Linked DNA regions of Luteolibacter sp. LG18. The main gene of each other region encodes a partner of the protein of the gene in region 2 in a complex. Links are inferred from orthologs where the notes say so. Each region holds a gene or a part of one and is shown on either strand. Other genes may lie near its edges. The genes, in order: llg_RS01945, accD, accB and accC.

Evidence for each region.
Region 1: the proteins of accD (region 2) and llg_RS01945 are in contact, whole or in part, in a solved structure (PDB 8UXZ), measured with the Escherichia coli proteins. The link is inferred for Luteolibacter sp. LG18 from one-to-one orthologs.
Region 3: the proteins of accD (region 2) and accB are in contact, whole or in part, in a solved structure (PDB 8UXZ), measured with the Escherichia coli proteins. The link is inferred for Luteolibacter sp. LG18 from one-to-one orthologs.
Region 4: the proteins of accD (region 2) and accC are in contact, whole or in part, in a solved structure (PDB 8UXZ), measured with the Escherichia coli proteins. The link is inferred for Luteolibacter sp. LG18 from one-to-one orthologs.

The regions. Positions count from the first base shown.
Region 1 is NZ_AP024600.1:483,249-488,106, forward strand. What follows is about bases 1,963-4,858. They hold llg_RS01945 (acetyl-CoA carboxylase carboxyltransferase subunit alpha), read right to left. Parts: upstream 3,940-4,858; coding sequence 2,986-3,939; downstream 1,963-2,985. Other genes in these bases: llg_RS01935 (enolase C-terminal domain-like protein), read left to right, coding at 1,963-2,353; llg_RS01940 (hypothetical protein), read left to right, coding at 2,409-2,702; llg_RS01950 (LysM peptidoglycan-binding domain-containing protein), read right to left, coding at 3,954-4,858. In the rest of the region: gpmI (2,3-bisphosphoglycerate-independent phosphoglycerate mutase), read right to left, coding at 1-732; more of llg_RS01935, read left to right, coding at 911-1,962. UniProt on the Escherichia coli protein: Component of the acetyl coenzyme A carboxylase (ACC) complex. First, biotin carboxylase catalyzes the carboxylation of biotin on its carrier protein (BCCP) and then the CO(2) group is transferred by the carboxyltransferase to acetyl-CoA to form malonyl-CoA.
Region 2 is NZ_AP024600.1:1,145,317-1,150,205, reverse strand. The notes cover bases 1-2,927. They hold accD (acetyl-CoA carboxylase, carboxyltransferase subunit beta), read right to left. Parts: upstream 1,916-2,927; coding sequence 1,085-1,915; downstream 1-1,084. Other genes in these bases: llg_RS04860 (CPBP family intramembrane glutamic endopeptidase), read right to left, coding at 2,735-2,927; llg_RS04865 (ComF family protein), read right to left, coding at 1,990-2,757; llg_RS04875 (folylpolyglutamate synthase/dihydrofolate synthase family protein), read right to left, coding at 1-954. In the rest of the region: more of llg_RS04860, read right to left, coding at 2,928-3,796; llg_RS04855 (hypothetical protein), read left to right, coding at 3,877-4,137; leuD (3-isopropylmalate dehydratase small subunit), read right to left, coding at 4,282-4,884.
Region 3 is NZ_AP024600.1:930,548-935,370, forward strand. Bases 1-2,861 are described here. They hold accB (acetyl-CoA carboxylase biotin carboxyl carrier protein), read right to left. Parts: upstream 1,732-2,861; coding sequence 1,270-1,731; downstream 1-1,269. Other genes in these bases: accC (acetyl-CoA carboxylase biotin carboxylase subunit), read right to left, coding at 1-1,206; llg_RS03920 (hypothetical protein), read right to left, coding at 1,865-2,827. Also shown: tRNA (guanosine(46)-N7)-methyltransferase TrmB, read left to right, coding at 2,939-3,568; llg_RS03930 (WD40 repeat domain-containing protein), read right to left, coding at 3,569-4,823. UniProt on the Escherichia coli protein: This protein is a component of the acetyl coenzyme A carboxylase complex; first, biotin carboxylase catalyzes the carboxylation of the carrier protein and then the transcarboxylase transfers the carboxyl group to form malonyl-CoA.
Region 4 is NZ_AP024600.1:927,616-932,502, reverse strand. The notes cover bases 1-2,925. They hold accC (acetyl-CoA carboxylase biotin carboxylase subunit), read left to right. Parts: upstream 1-749; coding sequence 750-2,102; downstream 2,103-2,925. Other genes in these bases: llg_RS03900 (PfkB family carbohydrate kinase), read left to right, coding at 2,854-2,925; thiE (thiamine phosphate synthase), read left to right, coding at 2,116-2,739; accB (acetyl-CoA carboxylase biotin carboxyl carrier protein), read left to right, coding at 225-686; llg_RS03920 (hypothetical protein), read left to right, coding at 1-91. Also shown: more of llg_RS03900, read left to right, coding at 2,926-3,813; llg_RS03895 (TIGR02597 family protein), read left to right, coding at 4,225-4,887. UniProt on the Escherichia coli protein: This protein is a component of the acetyl coenzyme A carboxylase complex; first, biotin carboxylase catalyzes the carboxylation of the carrier protein and then the transcarboxylase transfers the carboxyl group to form malonyl-CoA.

The DNA.
Region 1 (4,858 bases), 660 kb from region 2 along the record:
CTTCGTGAACACCATGCCGGGCAGGAACTCGTCGGTCTTGTCCTGGCGGTACCAATCGGCCACCGCCTCGCTGGCCAGCACGTGGCGCTCCTCGCCCGTGCCGCGCACGATCGCGTCCCAGGCCAGCTTGGTGCGCTCCCAGCGCTTGTCGCGGTCCATCGCGAAATAGCGGCCGGTCACCGTCACGATGCGGGCGCCCACCGGGCTCACTTCATCTTCCAGCTTCGAAAGGTAGGCTTCACCACCGGTCGGCGAGGTGTCGCGGCCATCGGTGATGGCGTGGATCGCGATGTCCTTCACGCCCGCCGCACCGGCGAGTTTCACCATCGCGATGAGTTGCTCGAGGTGGCTGTGCACACCGCCGTCCGACACCAGACCGATGAAATGCAGGCGGCTGCCCTTGGCCTTCTCCAGCGCCTCGGCGAACACCGGGTTGGAACCCAGCGTGTTCTCCTCGATCGCCTTGTTGATGCGGGTGAGGTCCTGATAGACGATCCGGCCCGCGCCGAGGTTGAGGTGACCCACCTCGGAGTTCCCCATCTGGCCGGCCGGCAGGCCGACATCCAGACCAGAGGCGCTCACGAGGCCCTTCGGATACTGCTCCAGCATCACGTCGTGGAACGGGGTGTTCGCGAGCAACGTCGCGTTGCCGTCGCGCTTCGCCGTTTCTTTCCCTCCGGGGTTCACACCCCAGCCGTCACGAATGATGAGAACCACCGGTTTCTTGGCCATGATGCCGGGCGTTTAGCGTCCCCGGCCCCGGGCGTCCAGCGCGGGAAAGCCCGGAGAGCAAGATTCGCTGCATCCTGCACTCGATCCACAATGTTTGATTTTGTGGCAATTTTTGGATATTCACCCGTTTGGATCGCGTATTTCCAGATGCCCATTGGAACCACCCTCTGACTTCCTCATGTCTCCCTCTTGGTCCCGCCGCCATTTCCTGAAGTCCGCCGCCTTGCTGCCACTCGCCAGCCAGGCGTCGGCCGCTCCCGCCATCGTGACCGGAAAACCCTCCACCGGCCTCCGGATCGAAGAGGTGAAAATGGCCTTCGAGGATTTCAACTACCGGGTGCCCTACAAATTCGGCGGCACCGCGGTGGACCGCGTCACCCTGCTCAACGTCACCGCGCGAGTCTCCAATGCCGCGGGTAAATCCGTCACCGGCTTCGGCTCGATGCCGATGGGCAATGTCTGGTCGTTCCCCTCCAGCACGATGTCCTACGACACCACGCTCAATGCGATGCGGACGCTGGCCAAGCGGATCGAGAAAATCACCGGAGGCTTCCAGGACACCGCCCACCCGATCGAGATCAATTTCCTCCTCGAACCCGAATACCTGAAGGCCGCCGCCGAGGTCTCCCGCGAACTCGCGCTGCCCACCCCGATTCCGAAGCTCTGCACCCAAGTCACCGCCAGCGCCTTCGATGCCGCCCTGCACGATGCCTTCGGCAAACTCCTCGGCCTGAATTGCTACCAGACCTATTCCACCGAGCTGATCGGTCACGATCTCTCGCGCTACCTGAACGCGGACTTCAAAGGCGAATCGCTCGCCAGCTACGTCACCCCCACCCCGCGGGACTGGGTGTGGCTGTTCCACTCCGTCGGCGGCCTCGACGCCGTCACTCCCGGCGAACTCAAGGACCGGCTCCATGACGGCCTCCCGGAAACCCTCGGCGAATGGATCCAGCGCGACGGACTCCAGCGCATCAAGATCAAGCTCCAGGGCGAGAACCTGGAATGGGACATCGCCCGCACCGTGGCGATCGACCGGGTGGCCCGCGAAACCCGCCCGGACGTGGAATGGAAATACTGCTGCGACTTCAACGAGCACTGCCCGAACGTCGACTACCTGTTGGAATACCTCCGCAAGGTGAAGGAGCAGGCCCCGCAGGGATTCGAGAGCATCCTCTACCTGGAGCAACCCACCAAGCGCGACCTGAAGGCCGACCGCCAGAACCTCATGCACGAGGCCGCCAAGCTGCGTCCCGTGGTAATCGATGAATCCCTCACCGATCTGGACAATCTCCTGCTCGCCCGCGAAATGGGCTACACCGGTGCCTGCCTGAAAGCCTGCAAGGGCCAGTCCCACGCCCTGCTGATGGCCGCCGCGGGCAAGAAATACGACATGTTCCTGTGCGTGCAGGATCTCACCTGCCCCGGCGCCTCCCTCATCCAGTCCGCCGGAATCGCCTCCCACGTCCCGGGGCTCTCCACCATCGAGAGCAACGCCCGCGAATACGTCCCCTCCGCCAATGCCGCGTGGACCGCGAAATTCCCCGGCCTCTTCGACACCCGCGACGGCAAGCTCGCCACCAAACAACTCACCGGCCCGGGCCTCGGCGCGGTGCCATGAATCGGATGCCGCCGAGTTTCATTCCCAAGCGTCCGCCGCCGTGCAGACTGCCTCCATGAACGACGACCTCCTGCCGGAACTCCTCGCCGCCGTGGAACAGCAGCTCACTTCGCCCCAGACGAAATACGTCGCGAAAACCCTCGACCGCCTGCTGAAACTCGGCGTGCCCGACTCCGAGGCCAAGGAGCAGATCGCCCTCTGTCTCGGCCAGGAAATGGACGCCGCCTACCGCAAACGGCGCGGCTTCGATGAGAAGTCCTATAAAGGACTGCTGGATGAGTTGCCGGTGGCGGCAGATGAAGAAGAGGAAAACGAAGAGTCGGTCGACGATTCTCCTTCAGTCGAATAAAAGGCCCGTTGCTCCGATCTCTCTTCAGCCACGGAGTGGCGGCAGATCGTAGCCGTGGGTTTCAACCCACGGGAAATGGCTCTCTTGCTATCGGAGTCGCGGAGCGACGATTGATGACGCGGAAGAACCATCCGCCGGATATCACGTGTCCGCCTTTCAATCGTCGCTCCGCGACTCCATTCATCATCGGCATTTCGCCCGTGGGTTGAAACCCACGGCTACGATCTGCCGCCACTCCGTGGCTAAGGGACAACGTCGAGGCTCGACGATAGTTGGCTGGAGCTCACTTCCCCTGCCAGTCGCCGAAGGCGCGGAACTTCGCGTAGCGACGGTCGAGAAGCACGTCCACCGGCAGCTTCGCCAGCTCGTCGAGGTGCTTGAGCACCACCGCCTGGAAATTCGTGGCCGTGGCCTTGTGGTCGTGATGGGCGCCGCCGGTGGGCTCCGGGATCACGTCGTCGATCAGGGCCAGCTTCTTGAGGTCCGGGGCGGAAAGTTTCATCGCCTCGGCCGCCTCAGGAGCGTGCTTGCGGTGCTTCCAGAGGATCGCGGCGCAGCCTTCCGGGCTGATCACCGAATAGTAGGCGTTCTCCATCATCAGCACGCGGTCGGCCACACCGATGCCGAGGGCACCGCCGGAACCACCCTCGCCGAGGACCACGGCGATCACCGGGACCTTCAGCAGCATCATTTCACGGAGATTGTAGGCGATCGCCTCGGCGATGTTCCGCTCCTCCGCGCCGATGCCCGGGAACGCGCCGGGGGTGTCGATCAGGGCGATCACCGGCAGGCCGAATTTTTCCGCCAGCTTCATCAGGCGCAGCGACTTGCGGTAGCCTTCCGGGTGGGCGCTGCCGAAGTTGCGCTTGAGGTTTTCCTTGGTGTCGCGGCCCTTCTGGTGCCCCAGCACCACCACGCGCTTGCCGCCGATGCGGGCAAAGCCGCCGGGCATCGAGAGATCGTCGCCGATGTGGCGGTCTCCATGGAGCTCGGAGAAATCGGTGAAGGCCAGCGAGACGTAGTCGAGCATGAAGGGGCGGTTCGTGTGGCGGGCGATCTGGACGCGCTGCCACGGCGTGAGGTTTTCGTAGATCGACCGGCGCGTGTCGGCGAGCTTGCCCTCCATCGTCTCAATTTCCGCCGACATGTCGATATTCTGTGACGCTGCCTTCGTGCGAAGTTTCTCGAGTTCGCGTTCGAGTTCGGCGACGGGCTTTTCGAATTCCAGGAGCTGCATGGGCGTGAGGGAGGCTAGCGGGTGGCGGGGCGGATTTCCACATCATTCCCGACCCGGGTCAGGATGTAGAGTTCCTCCATGTCGGAGGGCTTCAGGTAGAGGCCCCGGGGAATGGCGGCGTCCTTGTCGGTGCCGCCGGCGAGCGGACGAATCTGGAGATTGATCTTCGCCAGACGGATGATTTTCTCGGACTGGCGGTAGCCCTTGTTGCCGGGGGCCAGCTTCTTGCCGTCCAGATAGGCGGACATCGAGTCGATGGTGGTCTTCTGGGCCGCCATGTTCGAGGGGATCTGGACGTGGATGAGCGGGTAGTCCTTCACGAACTTCGCCAGCGGCGGCTGCCCCTCCTTCTGCTCCAGCTTCCACAGCGAAAGGATCTTCTTCTGCGGCTCGATCAGAATCCGGTAATCCAGCGGCATCACAATCAGGTCGTCGCCCGGGTGCAGGCCGCCGAAGTCGGTCAGGCCGTTGAGCATCATGATGCAGTCCAGCGAGCACTTGGTCGCGGCGGAGATCTTCATGAAGGAGTCCCCCTTCTTCACATCGTAGGTCACCTTGTTCTCCTTGAAATCCAGGGACAGGATTTCATCCAGGTTGATCTCGCCGACGATCCGGCGGGCATCGGCGGCGGAGGCGGAGGACGGATAGACATTGACCACGGACTCCAGCTTCTCCCGGGCCTCCGGGATATTTCCCATGGCCACCAGCTCCACGGCCTTCTGATAGGCCACCTCGCCGGGCTCGACGTCCGGCATGTCCGCGGAATCGAGCATCTTGCTGACGTCGCTGTCCGGCCCCTTCGGCACCACGTCCGTGGGATTCGGGACGTACTTGGAGAAGAACGGTAGCGGCTTCACCGTGATGTGGTAGACCAACCCACCGGTGAGACCGAGCACGCCAAGCACGGCGAGCGCGGCGA
Region 2 (4,889 bases):
CTTCGAGGACACGGCGCTGAACAGCAGGGTGGCTTTCTTGTCGCCAAAGACCTGCCGCCACGTTTCCGCGAGCACCTGGGCGGCGTGCGGATTGTGCGCGCCATCGAGGATGATCTCCGGGCGGTCGGTGGCGGGGAAACGTTCGAAGCGGCCGGGCCACTTCACGCGGGACAGGCCGTATTGGACGACATCGAACGACAGCGGCACCCCGGCGGCATCGAGCGCGGCGAGGGCGACGGCGGCGTTCCAATTCTGGTGCGGACCGGCGAGGGCGATCGAGTAGCCGAGCAGCGGCTCGCGCACCAAGGTGAACGGGCAACGGTGCTCGTTGGCTTCCTTTTGCAGCACGCGCAGCGCGGCGGGGTCCTGCGGGGCGGAAATGGCGGGCGCTCCCTCCACGAAGATGCCGGCCTTTTCGGCGGCGATCTGTTCGATCGTGTCGCCGAGCCACTGGGTGTGATCGAGGCCGATGGGGGTGACCACGCAGACGTCGGCGGGCACGGCGGTGGTGGCATCGAGGCGGCCGCCCATGCCGGTTTCCAGCACGATCAGCTCGCACTCGCGCTCGCGGAACCAGCGCATCGCCAGCGCCAGGGTGATCTCGAAGAAGGTTGGGTGGGTTTCCAGCCCCTCGCAGAGCGCGCGCAGCTCGGTGAGCATGGCGGCGCAGGAGTCTTCCGGGATCTGGACGCCGGAGACCTGGATGCGCTCGCGGTAATCGACGAGGTGGGGCGAGGTGAACAGGCCGGTGCGGAGCCCGGCGGCGCGGGCCACGCTGTCGATCATCGCGCAGGTGCTGCCCTTGCCATTGGTGCCGGCCACGTGGACGACCTTCACGCCGTGGTCGGGGAAGGCGAGATACTCCTTGAGCAGGTTCCGCGGTCCCTCCAGCCCCAGCTTGATGCCGAACATCTGGGTGGAGAAGAGCCAGTCGATGGCGTCGGGGTAGGTCATGGGAACTAACTGGGAGTGGCTCCTTTCGAGGAGCCATTCATTCGCAGGAGATCCTTTGAAGGGTGGATGTTCGTCCTTCGTAGCGCGTCCCTCGCTGCATGGCTGCTCGAAAGCAGCCACTCCTCGGGGCTCACTCCGGCATCATGTAACCGAGCAGCTCGACGAGCTTGTCGCGCAGTTCCTTGCGCGGGACGATGGCGTCGATCAGGCCGTGATCGAGCATGAACTCGGCGGTCTGGAAGCCGGGCGGCAGGTTCTGGTGGGTGGTTTCCTTCACCACGCGCGGACCGGCGAAGCCGATCATGCACTTCGGCTCGGCGAGGTTGATGTCGCCGATGGTCGCGAAGGAGGCGGTGACGCCGCCGGTGGTCGGGTGGGTGAGGACGGAGATGTAGGGCAATTTCGCCTCGGAGAGGCGGGCGAGCGCGCCGCAGGTCTTCGCCATCTGCATCAGCGAGAGCATGCCTTCCTGCATGCGGGCGCCGGAGGAGGCGGAGACGATGATGACACCGCGCTTTTCGGCGACGGCGGTCTCGATGGCGCGGGTGATCTTTTCACCCACCACCGAGCCCATGGACCCGGCGAAGAACTTGAAGTCCATCACCGCGATCATCGCGGGCTTGCCGCCGACGGTGAGGCGGCCGGTGACGACGGCGTCGTTGAGGCCGGTCTTCTGGCGCAGGGAGCCGATCTTGCCCTCGTAGCCGTTGAACCCGAGCGGATTGGCGGAAACGAGGTCCTTCTCGGTTTCCTCGAAGCTGCCCGGATCGGCGATCAGGGCGATGCGCTCGGAGGAATCCATCAGGAAGTGGTTTCCGCACTGCGGGCAGGTGTGGAGGTTCTGCTGGAGCTCGAGCGTGTGGATCATCGCGCCGCAGTCCGGGCACTTGGTCCAAAGGCCCTCGGGCATGTCATCGCGTTTCTCGCGGCTGCGGAGGCTCGGTTTCTTGAAGATGCCCATGGGTATGAAAGGGGTCGGAACGGAACAGGTTCTGAAACGGCGGCGGGGAAGCCGCTCGCGCCGTGGCGGCGAGCCTAGCCGCGCATCACGGTGACGACAATCACCTTTTGAACCCCGCCCCGCAGGAGGGTGCGGGCGCATTCGTGGACGGTGGAGCCGGTGGTGAACACGTCGTCCACCAGCACGGCGCCGGGCGGTTTCCCGGCGGCGAAACGCTCCCCGGCGCGGCTCAGGGCGAAGGCCCCCTTGAGGTTCGCCAGCCGCTGGGCGCGGGTCAGGCGGGTCTGGGTGTCGGTTTTCCGGATCCGGCGCAGGGCGGGGAGGATCGGCAGGCCGGTGGTGGTGGAGAGGCCGCGGGCGATCTCGTGGGCCTGGTTGAACCAACGGGTGCGCTGGCGCGAGCGGTGGAGGGGGACCGGCACGAGCGGCCAGCGGTCGGCCAGGGCCTCGGCGAGGCGCGGGTCCTGGAAGGCTTCCGCGGCGAGGCGGCCGAGATCGGCGGCGAGGTGCAGGCCGCGGTGGTATTTCAGGTCGTGGACGAGCTGGCGGGTGCGCGGGTCGAAGGCCAGGGCGGGGCGGGCGAAGGCAAAGGCGTGCTTCAGGCCGCGGCAGTTCGGGCATTCGAAGGCGGTGTCGATCACGCCATCGAAGTGCTCGCCGCACATCGCGCAATACGGCTCGGTGAGGCGGGGCAGGCTGGTCCCGCAGGGGCCGCAGAGGTGGCGGCCGTGGGTGAGCGGGGCGCGGCAGAGGCCGCAGGCGGGCGGGTAGAGCAGGTCGAGCGCGCGGGAGAAGAGGCTTCGCCAGCCGCGCGGCGGGTCATGCGGCGTCGCGTCCGGCATGGCGGCGGGTGAGGAAATGGACCACCACGCCGGTGAGCGCCACGATCGCCAGTGGCAGCAGGCCCTCGCGGAGGGTGCCGCCGATCAGGAACCGCGAGACGCCGCCGAGCCCCGGGATGGGCTGGGTGATGGCCTTGAACACGAACACGCCGAAGACCCAACCGGCGTGCAGGCCGATGGGCAGCCACAGCGAGGCGGTGCGGACGCGGGCGTGGGCGACCACCGCGCCGAGCGTGAAGAGGGTGCAGAAGCTGGAAAGCAGCGGCAGCGGGTCGGCGTACTGGGCGAAGATCCGGCCGAGCAGCCAGAAGCCCGCGGTGTAGGACTCCGGATCGGGCACCGCGCCGAGCGTCTTCGGATCGAGGAAATGGAGGAAGGCGAAGAGGAACGAGAGGCTGGCGATGGCGGCCCACGGGCGCATGGCGCGCAGGAAGATGCCGAGCAGCACGCCGCGGAACACGATTTCCTCAATCGCGCCGATCATCAGCGAGGAAAACAGCGCCCCGGGGATCACCGATCCGAGTTTCAGCGGCTTGGGCGGGAACAGGTTGGCCACGCCCTTGGAGGAAAAGGCGCGGTCTTCCATCACGAAGGCACCGGCTTGCACCAGCCACCAGGCGAGCAGGGCGAGGCCGCCGAGGGCCAGCCCGAAGCCGAGCGCGAGGTGGGCCCAGCCGCGGGGATTCCGTTTCAGCGGCTGGCCTTCGTTGGCGGCCACGGCGGATTCCGGGAGCCGGAACGACCACGGGGTATCGCGGTAGCGGACCGGGCCGCGGCCGATCTTCAGCCAGCGCACCAGCGGGAAGAACAGCACCAGCGCGGAGAGCATCACCGAGCGGTTGAAGAAGCGGGGGAACTCCGAGCGGCCGCAGGCATCGGCCAGCCATTTCACGAAGCCATTGGTGGTCTTGCCATCGGTCACCTCGTGGAGCGCCTTGCCGGCGTTGAAGAGCATCGGGGACACCACCGCGGCCAGCAGCAGCACCGCCGCCACGTAGCACAGGATCTTCACGACGTCGTTGGTCAGGGCTCTCCGCACGGCGGGATGCTGACACCGGGCCGGAGCCAGTCAACGTCATCCCTCTGGACTCCGGGGCCGCCGCCCCCTACCTTCCCGGCATGGAAAGTCACGAATGGCGCGAGCGCACCGAGGAAGGTGTCCGGTATTACCGAGCCAACCGCCACGCCAACAAGTGGACGTTCATCACCACCCTGAAGACCGACCCGGATTGGGAAACCGTCGATCCGGTGCCGGAGGCGCTGTGGCGCGAACTGAGGGACGTGCTGTGGCGGAAGTACCAGCGGAAGCGCTGCCCGTGGAAGTTCATCGAGGACATCGACAAGATGCTCGGCGATGAGCCGAAGCCGGAGGGAAGATAGATTCCAGAGTCCAGAAGCCAGAGTCCAGAGAAGAGTCTTTGGCGGGGTGGCGCGCTCCGAGGGAGGTGATCCGCTCGCCGTTGGCATGAAAAAACCGGTGGCCGCGGGTGCGACCACCAGTTTGGAAAATCAAGCGGCCTGGCTTCAGACGTACGGCAGCTCCGCGGCCTTGGCGGCGATCTTGGTGTCGTTGTCGAGCAGCTCCTGGATCGGGTCCCAGCGGCCGGAGACGAGGGCCTCGCGGGCGGAGTCCGGCATGACGATCGGGAAATCGTGGCCGGCGCTGCTGCGGACGCGGAGGTTTTCCAGGTCGATGGTGACCTGCACGGCCGGGTCGGCGTTGACGGCGGCGCTGAGTGCGGCGATGTCCGCGGCGGTGGCGACCACGCAGGGCATGGCGAGGCCGGTCGAGTTGCCGAAGAAGATCTCGGCGAAGGACTCGGCGATCACGGCCTTGAAGCCATACTTGCTGAGGGACTGCGGGGCGTGCTCGCGGGAAGAGCCGCAGCCGAAGTTCACGCCGGCGAGCAGGATGGTGGCGGCGCGGAAGCGCTCGTCGTTGAGCGGGTGGTCGGTCTTCTCGCCGGTGTTCGGGTCGAAGCGGACGTCGTAGAACGCGAATTCACCGAGGCCGTCGAAGGTGACGCACTTCATGAAGCGCGCCGGGATGATGCGGTCGGTGTCGATATCGGCGCCGGGGATGAAGACGGCGCGGCCGGTGACGGTGGTGACTTTCTCGAGTGCCATGGTGA
Region 3 (4,823 bases), 220 kb from region 2 along the record:
GCGGGCGATGGCGATCTCACGGGTGGCACCGGTCACGATGAGCTTGGCGATCATCGAGTCGTAGTGCGGCGGCACGGAGTAGCCGGAGTAAACGTGGGTGTCCACGCGCACACCCTTGCCACCCGGGGCATACCAGAGGTCGATCTTGCCCGGGCTGGGGCAGAAATTGTTGTAGGGGTCCTCCGCATTGATGCGGCACTCGATCGAGTGGCCGCGCGGGGTGGCGTCGAGCACGTGGTGCGACAGCGGCTCACCGGCTGCCACGCGGATCTGCTCCTTGATGAGCTCGCAGCCCATCACTTCCTCCGTCACGGGATGCTCCACCTGGATGCGGGTGTTCATCTCCATGAAGTAGAAGTTCTCGCCCGCCTCATCGACGAGGTACTCGATCGTGCCCGCGTTCTCGTAGCCGATCGCGGAGATCAGATCCACGGAGGCCTTGCCCATGCGCGCGCGCAGTTCGGGAGTCAGCAGCGGCGAGGGACACTCCTCGATGATCTTCTGGTTGCGGCGCTGCATCGAGCAATCGCGCTCGCCGAGGTGGATGAAATTGCCGTGGGTGTCGGCGATGACTTGGAACTCGATGTGGTGCGGGTTGAGCACCAGCTTCTCCAGGTAGCACTCGCCATTGCCGAAGGCCGCGAGGGCCTCGTTCGAAGCGGCGCGGAACAGGGAAATGAAGTCCTCCTCCTTGAAGCACGGGCGCATGCCGCGGCCACCGCCGCCGGCAGTCGCCTTGATCATCACCGGCAGGCCGATCTTCTTCGCTTCCACCAGCGCGGTTTCGGCATCGGCCATGATGCCGGAGCCCGGGGTGACCGGCACGCCATTCGCCACCGCGGTGGCACGGGCGGTGGCCTTGTCGCCCATCATCGAAATGACGGAGGCGGACGGCCCGATGAACTTGATGCCGGAGGTGGCGCAGATTTCCGCGAAGCGGGCGTTCTCCGAAAGGAAGCCGTAGCCCGGATGGATCGCGTCCGCACCGGTGATCTCGGCGGCGGCGATGATGCGGTCCGGCTTGAGATAGCTCTCCTTGCTGGAGGCAGGCCCGATACAGACCGCCTCATCGGCGAGGTGGACGTGCATGGAATCGACGTCCGCCTCGGAGTAGACGGCCACGGATTCGACGCCGAGCTCACGGCAGGCGCGGATGATGCGGAGGGCGATTTCGCCGCGATTGGCGACCAGGACGCGCTTGAACATGAGGAAGTTTGCGAGTTTTCAGTGTTCAGCTTTCAGGAAGAAAACCGAAGACGTGGAAAGGGATCACTTGATGCGGAAGAGGACGTCGCCGTATTGGACCGGGTTGCCTTCCTCGGCGACCACGGCGCAGATCGTGCCGGAGCGCTCGGCCTTGATCTCGTTCATGACCTTCATCGCTTCGATGATGCAGAGCGTCTGGCCTTCGGAAACGGCGGTGCCGACTTCGACGAAGTTCGGGGCATCCGGAGCCGGCTTGCGGTAGAAAGTGCCCACCATCGGGGAATTGATCTCCGCGCCTTCGGCAGCCGGAGCGGCGGCGGGAGCACCCGTGGCGGCGGGGGCGGCGGCAGGAGCAGCCACGGCCACCGGGGCGGCGGCCGGGATGGAGCCGATCAGGCCGCGCAGGGCCTCGAGATCCGGGCCCTTCTTCATCTTGATGTGGAAATCCTCACCGGTGAGATCGAAATAGGTGAGTCCATGCTCGTTCATGAGCTCGACGATCTTACGGATTTCCTGGAGGTCCACGGTCGGAAAGGGGTTCGGTTGGTCGGTTGGGGCGGGCCGATGCCCGCCTGAGTTCCCGGAGGCTAGGGATGGGCGGGAAAGAGCGTCAAGCCGAACCCACCTTTCCAACAGATCGAGGGCCTTCCAAGCCCCCTCACGGCCCCGCCTTGGCCGGAGAAGGAGCGGAAAGGCTCCACACCACCTCGCCGACCTCCTTCCCCTCGTCCGAAGCCGTCCCGAAGGTGGTCACCTTCTCCTCATTTTGCTGGAGCGCTGATTTCCCCTCCCTCGTCCCAGGAGCCACTTTTGCCCGGGCCATCAGCAACTCGTAGGCGTCCTTCGACTTCGCCTTGAGGACCTTCCGGGAGAAATCGTAACCCACCGCCCCCTGCGGATCGAGGCTCCACCCGAGATCCACCCCCATCCCCCGGAGGCCGCCCTCCGGCATGTCCCCGCTGTCCGCCGAGTCGCTGAAAGCAAACAAACGGCTTTTCCCCTCCTCAGGCCCCGCCGGCAGCCCGGCAGGCGGCTTGCCGGTTTCCAGCCACTGCCGCTGTTCCGGGGTCAAGAACCACGTGAACTCGGAGCCCAGCACCGGCTCGACCTTGAACGTCAAGCGCCCGGCAGACGTGCTCACCTCCTCCGCCGAGGCCGGATCCCGCTCCAGCAGCAACCGCAGCACCGCCCCTTTGCGCAGCAGGAACACCGGCGTCCATTCCTTGGAGAGCTTCCCGGTGGTGGTGATGCCGAGCACATTGAAAGCGGGCAGCGGTCCGCGGATCTGGAAGGTCCGCGTGGCGGCACCCTCGACGTGGTAACTGGAACCCGTGGAGGCCTCCTGGCCCTTCTCCAGCTTGATTTTCTTCCGCGGAAACTTCGGGCCTCCGGTCTCGGACTGGGCCACCCCCACCTTCTCGATCTCCCGGATCGCGCCGCTCTGGATCAATTGCGGCAGCTTGGCGACGGCCTCCTTCCACCCCGCCGGATTGCCTGCCTCGTGGCGGGCCAAAAGGGCATCGGCATATTTCGCGTCCATCTCCAGCCACCAGCCCTCTTTCGCCCACCCCACGCCCGGAAGAATCAGCCACGCCAGAAGTCCCACCACGGATTTTGTCATCGTCCGATGCCCCCAAAAAGCGCGCCGGGGGTCAACCTGCAAATCCTCCGCGCAGCCCTCCCCCGGATTCAGTCTTGCGGGAACAGCCCGCCTTGGTTTGCGATTCCGCCCGTGACCGCCACCGAGCCCGCCCGCACCCGCACCGCGTTTCCCGCCGAGTTCATGCCCGCGGACTATTTCAAGCGCTGGGAACCCGTGGCGGTCTTCGGAGACGCCAAGCCGCTCGAAATCGATCTCGGCTGCGGCGATGGCTCGTTCCTGCTCGGCATGGCGGAGCAGTATCCGGAGCGAAATTTCCTCGGCGTCGAGCGCCTGCTCGGCCGGGTCCGCAAGGTCAGCAAGCGCATCACCAAGGCCGGCCTGCCGAACGCCAAGGTGCTGCGCTTGGAAAGCCGCTACACCGTGGAATGGCTGCTGCCTCCCGCCTCCGCCAGCCGCATGCACCTGCTGTGCCCGGACCCGTGGCCGAAGGCGAAGCACCACCGCCGCCGCCTGATCCAGCAGCCCTTCCTCGAAGCGGTCTGGAACGCCCTCCAACCCGGCGGCGAGTTCCTGTTCATGACCGACCACCCCGAATACTACGAGTGGGGCGTGGAGGAGATCGCGAAGTTCGCCCGCTTCGAGCGTCTGGAGTGGGAGGAAGACACCTTCTTCTACCCGAAGACCGACTTCCAGATCCAGTGGGAGGCGGAGGGCAAACGCATGTGGCGGCTGCGCGTGCGAAAGCCCGCAGGGGCGTGATCACCGCGCCACCCCGGCCACCGTGGTGGAGGGGAGTTCCTTGAGATCCGCCACTTGGAAAAGCCGGACCCGGCCATCGACCACCAGCAAAACCCGCACCCCATCCGGCGAAATGGCTAGGCTGTCACCTGTCAGGACTTCCTGATACCGAAGTGAGGTATACCCTGTGCAGACCAACGGCTGTCCCGGAGCAGCATCCTCTTTCCGGTCCAATCGCATGAGGGTGGCGGAACCTGCTTTTTCCTCGGCGAGGCGCTCCCTCCCCAGCAACGCAACGACGCGATCCTTCACCGGACTTGCCGCGATTTGGAGCACTGGCTCGCTCCCGTGATAGGAACCCCGGGGGGAGCCTGTGGACGCCTCGGTGAAGGACACAATCCCGTCCGCACCCCATGAGACGAACAGGCGCCCAGCGTCCGCACCCAGGACGTGAGGCCCATCCAGATCACTGTGCATCGGCAGGTAATAGTCAGCGCTCCATGACGGCAACGAGGCGACATAGCTCGCCCCGCGCCCGAAGAAGACCCGCATCCTTTTGCCGCCATCCACGAATTCCGCCCCCGCCCCCCAGGCTTTCTCCACCGGTTTCCCGACCAAGCGACGCGTGGCGGCATCCCATACGCACACCATTCCTATCCCTCCGCAATCGGGCTGATCGCTGCAAGCCATGATGTAACGCCCGTCCGCCCCGATCGACAACCTCGAGTAATATCCCGACCCAGGATGCCGGAGCGTCTCTCCCACCGGCTTCCACGTCGTGGTGTCGAAACAACGGATCGCTCCACTGCTGTCGAGTATCCATGCTCTCTTGCCATTCTGCTCGAACACGCCTTCCGGCATGGCGTCCGGGTCGTCCTTGGAAACGTCCAACGGGATCTCCGCCACCTTCTGGCCGGTCTTGGTATCGTGGATCCTCGCCACCTCGCGTTGCTCGAAAGTCATCAAGCGGAAGCCTCCAGGAGACAGCGCCGCCCGAATCCGGCCATTCTGAAAAGAAGCCGGGATTTCCGCCGACATCGCCTTGCCGGTCTGAAAATCATAAAGTCGGCTACCACCTTCCTTGGAACCAGCGAGGACCCATTTTCCCTCCTGATCGACCTTGGACCAGGAATTCTCGCCGCCCACAAACCGGTCAATTTCCGCAGCCAAGGCCTCCCCGCTCACGGCATCCCAGAACCCGATGCGGCCTCCTCTTTCCGAAGCGATGATCCTATCGCCGTTACCCGCGAACCATGCCCCCTCGACCTTCCCTTGC
Region 4 (4,887 bases), 220 kb from region 2 along the record:
CACCTTCGGGACGGCTTCGGACGAGGGGAAGGAGGTCGGCGAGGTGGTGTGGAGCCTTTCCGCTCCTTCTCCGGCCAAGGCGGGGCCGTGAGGGGGCTTGGAAGGCCCTCGATCTGTTGGAAAGGTGGGTTCGGCTTGACGCTCTTTCCCGCCCATCCCTAGCCTCCGGGAACTCAGGCGGGCATCGGCCCGCCCCAACCGACCAACCGAACCCCTTTCCGACCGTGGACCTCCAGGAAATCCGTAAGATCGTCGAGCTCATGAACGAGCATGGACTCACCTATTTCGATCTCACCGGTGAGGATTTCCACATCAAGATGAAGAAGGGCCCGGATCTCGAGGCCCTGCGCGGCCTGATCGGCTCCATCCCGGCCGCCGCCCCGGTGGCCGTGGCTGCTCCTGCCGCCGCCCCCGCCGCCACGGGTGCTCCCGCCGCCGCTCCGGCTGCCGAAGGCGCGGAGATCAATTCCCCGATGGTGGGCACTTTCTACCGCAAGCCGGCTCCGGATGCCCCGAACTTCGTCGAAGTCGGCACCGCCGTTTCCGAAGGCCAGACGCTCTGCATCATCGAAGCGATGAAGGTCATGAACGAGATCAAGGCCGAGCGCTCCGGCACGATCTGCGCCGTGGTCGCCGAGGAAGGCAACCCGGTCCAATACGGCGACGTCCTCTTCCGCATCAAGTGATCCCTTTCCACGTCTTCGGTTTTCTTCCTGAAAGCTGAACACTGAAAACTCGCAAACTTCCTCATGTTCAAGCGCGTCCTGGTCGCCAATCGCGGCGAAATCGCCCTCCGCATCATCCGCGCCTGCCGTGAGCTCGGCGTCGAATCCGTGGCCGTCTACTCCGAGGCGGACGTCGATTCCATGCACGTCCACCTCGCCGATGAGGCGGTCTGTATCGGGCCTGCCTCCAGCAAGGAGAGCTATCTCAAGCCGGACCGCATCATCGCCGCCGCCGAGATCACCGGTGCGGACGCGATCCATCCGGGCTACGGCTTCCTTTCGGAGAACGCCCGCTTCGCGGAAATCTGCGCCACCTCCGGCATCAAGTTCATCGGGCCGTCCGCCTCCGTCATTTCGATGATGGGCGACAAGGCCACCGCCCGTGCCACCGCGGTGGCGAATGGCGTGCCGGTCACCCCGGGCTCCGGCATCATGGCCGATGCCGAAACCGCGCTGGTGGAAGCGAAGAAGATCGGCCTGCCGGTGATGATCAAGGCGACTGCCGGCGGCGGTGGCCGCGGCATGCGCCCGTGCTTCAAGGAGGAGGACTTCATTTCCCTGTTCCGCGCCGCTTCGAACGAGGCCCTCGCGGCCTTCGGCAATGGCGAGTGCTACCTGGAGAAGCTGGTGCTCAACCCGCACCACATCGAGTTCCAAGTCATCGCCGACACCCACGGCAATTTCATCCACCTCGGCGAGCGCGATTGCTCGATGCAGCGCCGCAACCAGAAGATCATCGAGGAGTGTCCCTCGCCGCTGCTGACTCCCGAACTGCGCGCGCGCATGGGCAAGGCCTCCGTGGATCTGATCTCCGCGATCGGCTACGAGAACGCGGGCACGATCGAGTACCTCGTCGATGAGGCGGGCGAGAACTTCTACTTCATGGAGATGAACACCCGCATCCAGGTGGAGCATCCCGTGACGGAGGAAGTGATGGGCTGCGAGCTCATCAAGGAGCAGATCCGCGTGGCAGCCGGTGAGCCGCTGTCGCACCACGTGCTCGACGCCACCCCGCGCGGCCACTCGATCGAGTGCCGCATCAATGCGGAGGACCCCTACAACAATTTCTGCCCCAGCCCGGGCAAGATCGACCTCTGGTATGCCCCGGGTGGCAAGGGTGTGCGCGTGGACACCCACGTTTACTCCGGCTACTCCGTGCCGCCGCACTACGACTCGATGATCGCCAAGCTCATCGTGACCGGTGCCACCCGTGAGATCGCCATCGCCCGCATGAAGCGCGCGCTCGGCGAATTCATGATCCGCGGCATCAAGACCACCATCCCCTTCCAGCTCGAAATCATGAATCATCCGGATTTCGTCAGCGGCACCTACGACATCGGTTGGGTGACCCGTTACCTGGAAGAGAAGAAGGCCTGAGCCGCGGCGGACGATGCTCGCGACCGCGAAACTCTACGCCATCCTTGATCTCGGCTACGTCCAGCCCGTGGATGCGGCGCGGATCACCTCCGCGCTGCTGGCGGGTGGAGCCGGGCTGCTCCAGCTCCGGGCGAAGGGCAAGGACCGGGAAACCATTACGGCGGTGGCCCGGGAACTGGTCCCGCTGTGCCACGAGGCCGGAGTGCCGTTCATTCTCAACGATTACCCCGATCTGGCGGCTGAGCTCGGTGCGGACGGGGTCCACATCGGTCAGGACGATGGCCCGCTGGCCGCGGCCCGGGCGATCGTGGGCGAGGGAAAGATCATCGGCCGCTCGACCCATTCGCTGGAGCAGGCGGAAGCCGCGCTGGCCGAGGGATTCGACTACATCGGGTTCGGCCCGTTGTTTCCGACGCCTACCAAACTGGGCCGCCCCGGGATCGGCATGGAGAACGTCGCCGAAATGGAGCGGCGGGTGGGTTCGAAGATCCCCGCGTTCTGCATCGGTGGCATCAAGCGCTCCAATTTGCCCGAAGTGCTCGCGGCCGGTGCGCGTCGGGTGGTGATCGTGTCCGACCTCCTGACCGCGGAAGATGTGGCTCAGGCGACCCGGTTGGTGGTGGATCGGCTTTCCTAGGCCGCGCGACGGATCTTTCGTTGTCCCAAAGGGTTTTCCCTTGAGCCTTCCGCCCGCTTGTACTCTCATCCCGGCGCTGGTCGGTTAGAGCGTTCCAGCCCAATCATTCTTCTCATGGCCACTCCCTCTGCAATCCTCGTTGGTGGAACGATCGCGATCGATCACGTGAAAACGCCCGCGGCGGAGGCGGAGAACCTGCTCGGGGGCTCGGCGTCGTATGCAGCCTTGGCCGCGTCCTATTTCACCGCTCCGGTCCACCTGGTCGGCATCGTCGGCCAGGACTTCCCGCCGCAGCATCTCGCGATGCTGGAGAGCCACGGCGTCACCCTTGAGGGGGTGGAGCGTTCGGAGGGAGACTCCTTCGCTTGGTCCGGGGAGTACCATGAGAACATGAACGACCGCACGACCCGCAGTGTCTCGGTCAACGTCCTGGAGAACTGGGAGGTGAAGGTGCCGGCGTCGCTCGCCGCCAGCCCGATCGTGGTGCTCGCGAACATGTCGCCGGACAACCAGCTCCAGATGCTGGACCAGTGCACCGCCGCCGAGCGCTTCGTGGTGGCGGACACCATGGACCTGTGGATCAACATTGCCCGGGAGCGCCTGCATGAGGTGCTGAAGCGCATCGATCTGTTGGTGATCAACGAGGGCGAGGCCCGTGATTTCATGGGAACCTCCAACCTGATCCTGGCGGGCCGCCGTCTTCTCGAAACCGGCCCCCGCAATGTCGTTATCAAGCTGGGCGAGTTCGGGGCCATGTTGTTCTCCGAGCAGGAAACCGGTGACTCCGAGTGGGAGCTTTCCGAGAACACCTTCTTCCGCTGCGCCGCTTTCCCGCTGCGCGAGGTGGCGGATCCGACCGGAGCGGGGGATACCTTCCTCGGCGGTCTCGCCGGGCACCTCGCGGCGACCGGCAAGACCCGGTTCGGTTTCGATGATATCCGCCGTGCGGTGGTTCAGGGCTCGGTGGTGGCGTCGTTCACCTGTGAGGCATTTTCGACCCGCCGCTTGGAATCCTTGGACGAGGCGGCCATCGGTCAGCGCTTGGATCTCTTCAAGCGCATGAGCGATTGGTGAACCCTTGTGGCCGAAATTGGGAAGCCGAAGGCGGTTCGAAGTTCGGGTGGCATCGGGTCAATTTCGGCCATTAAAACTTTTCAAGGGTGGATTAAAATACCCACCCAAAAGGGGTAATTCGCCCCGTATGGGAGGCTTCCAGACATAAAAATTTTGGCCTGTGCGCCCCGGAATTTTTGATTTTCAATCCATTCATTTTCAATGGATTGGATGAAGGGGTGGCGTTAGATGCGCCGTGCGTGGCGTGAGGCTCGGGTAAATCCGCAGAATTTCCTTGCGCCTGTGCCCTGTACCCTGTTCTTTGGCTACGAAACCTACCGTTCCGTGGACTCAGTGCGTGACGAAGACGTCACGCACCCGCGGGGCTAAATCCTCGACGTCCCTCCAAACCGATCCTAAATCCAACCCGTCATGAAACCATTTCACTCCTTCGCCATGCTCGCCGCGATCGCCGCGGTCGGTCAGGCATTCGCCGTTGATGCTACCACCACGCCGGTGGGGTATGTGAGCCTGGGCAACAAAACCACGGGGCAGCCGGCAATCGCCGACGGTTCCGACGTGGCGATCTCCATTCCGCTTGTGAACGCGGCTGCTTTCACGAGCACGGTCGCTTCCGTGGCGGGCAATGTAGTGACTCTTTCCGCTTCGCCGACCCTCGGAACCGGTCCTTTCATCGCGGTGGTTGAGTCTGGCACGAAAGAAGGCTTGGTCGCTCTCGTTGCTTCGACCTCGGGTGCTAACGTGACTCTCACCCTTCAGCCTGGAGACAGCCTTACCGGCGTGTCCGCTGGCAATACGGTTTCGATTCGCCCGGCCAGCACGATCAAGAGCTTTTTCTCGGGCAACACCCTTGTCGACGGCCTGGAGCTCGACGCTTTCAGCGGTGCAACGGCTGGAACGAACCTCGCGCCGGATGCTCTGTTTTTCTACTTCGCCGGTGACTGGTATGACGCAGGCAGCAATATTGCCAATGACACCGTTCTTTATCCGGGTGAGAGTTTCATCATCCGCAATGTCACCGGTAGCAACCAGCAGTCGCTGGTGGTGTCGGGAGAAGTGCCGAAGTTCAACAGC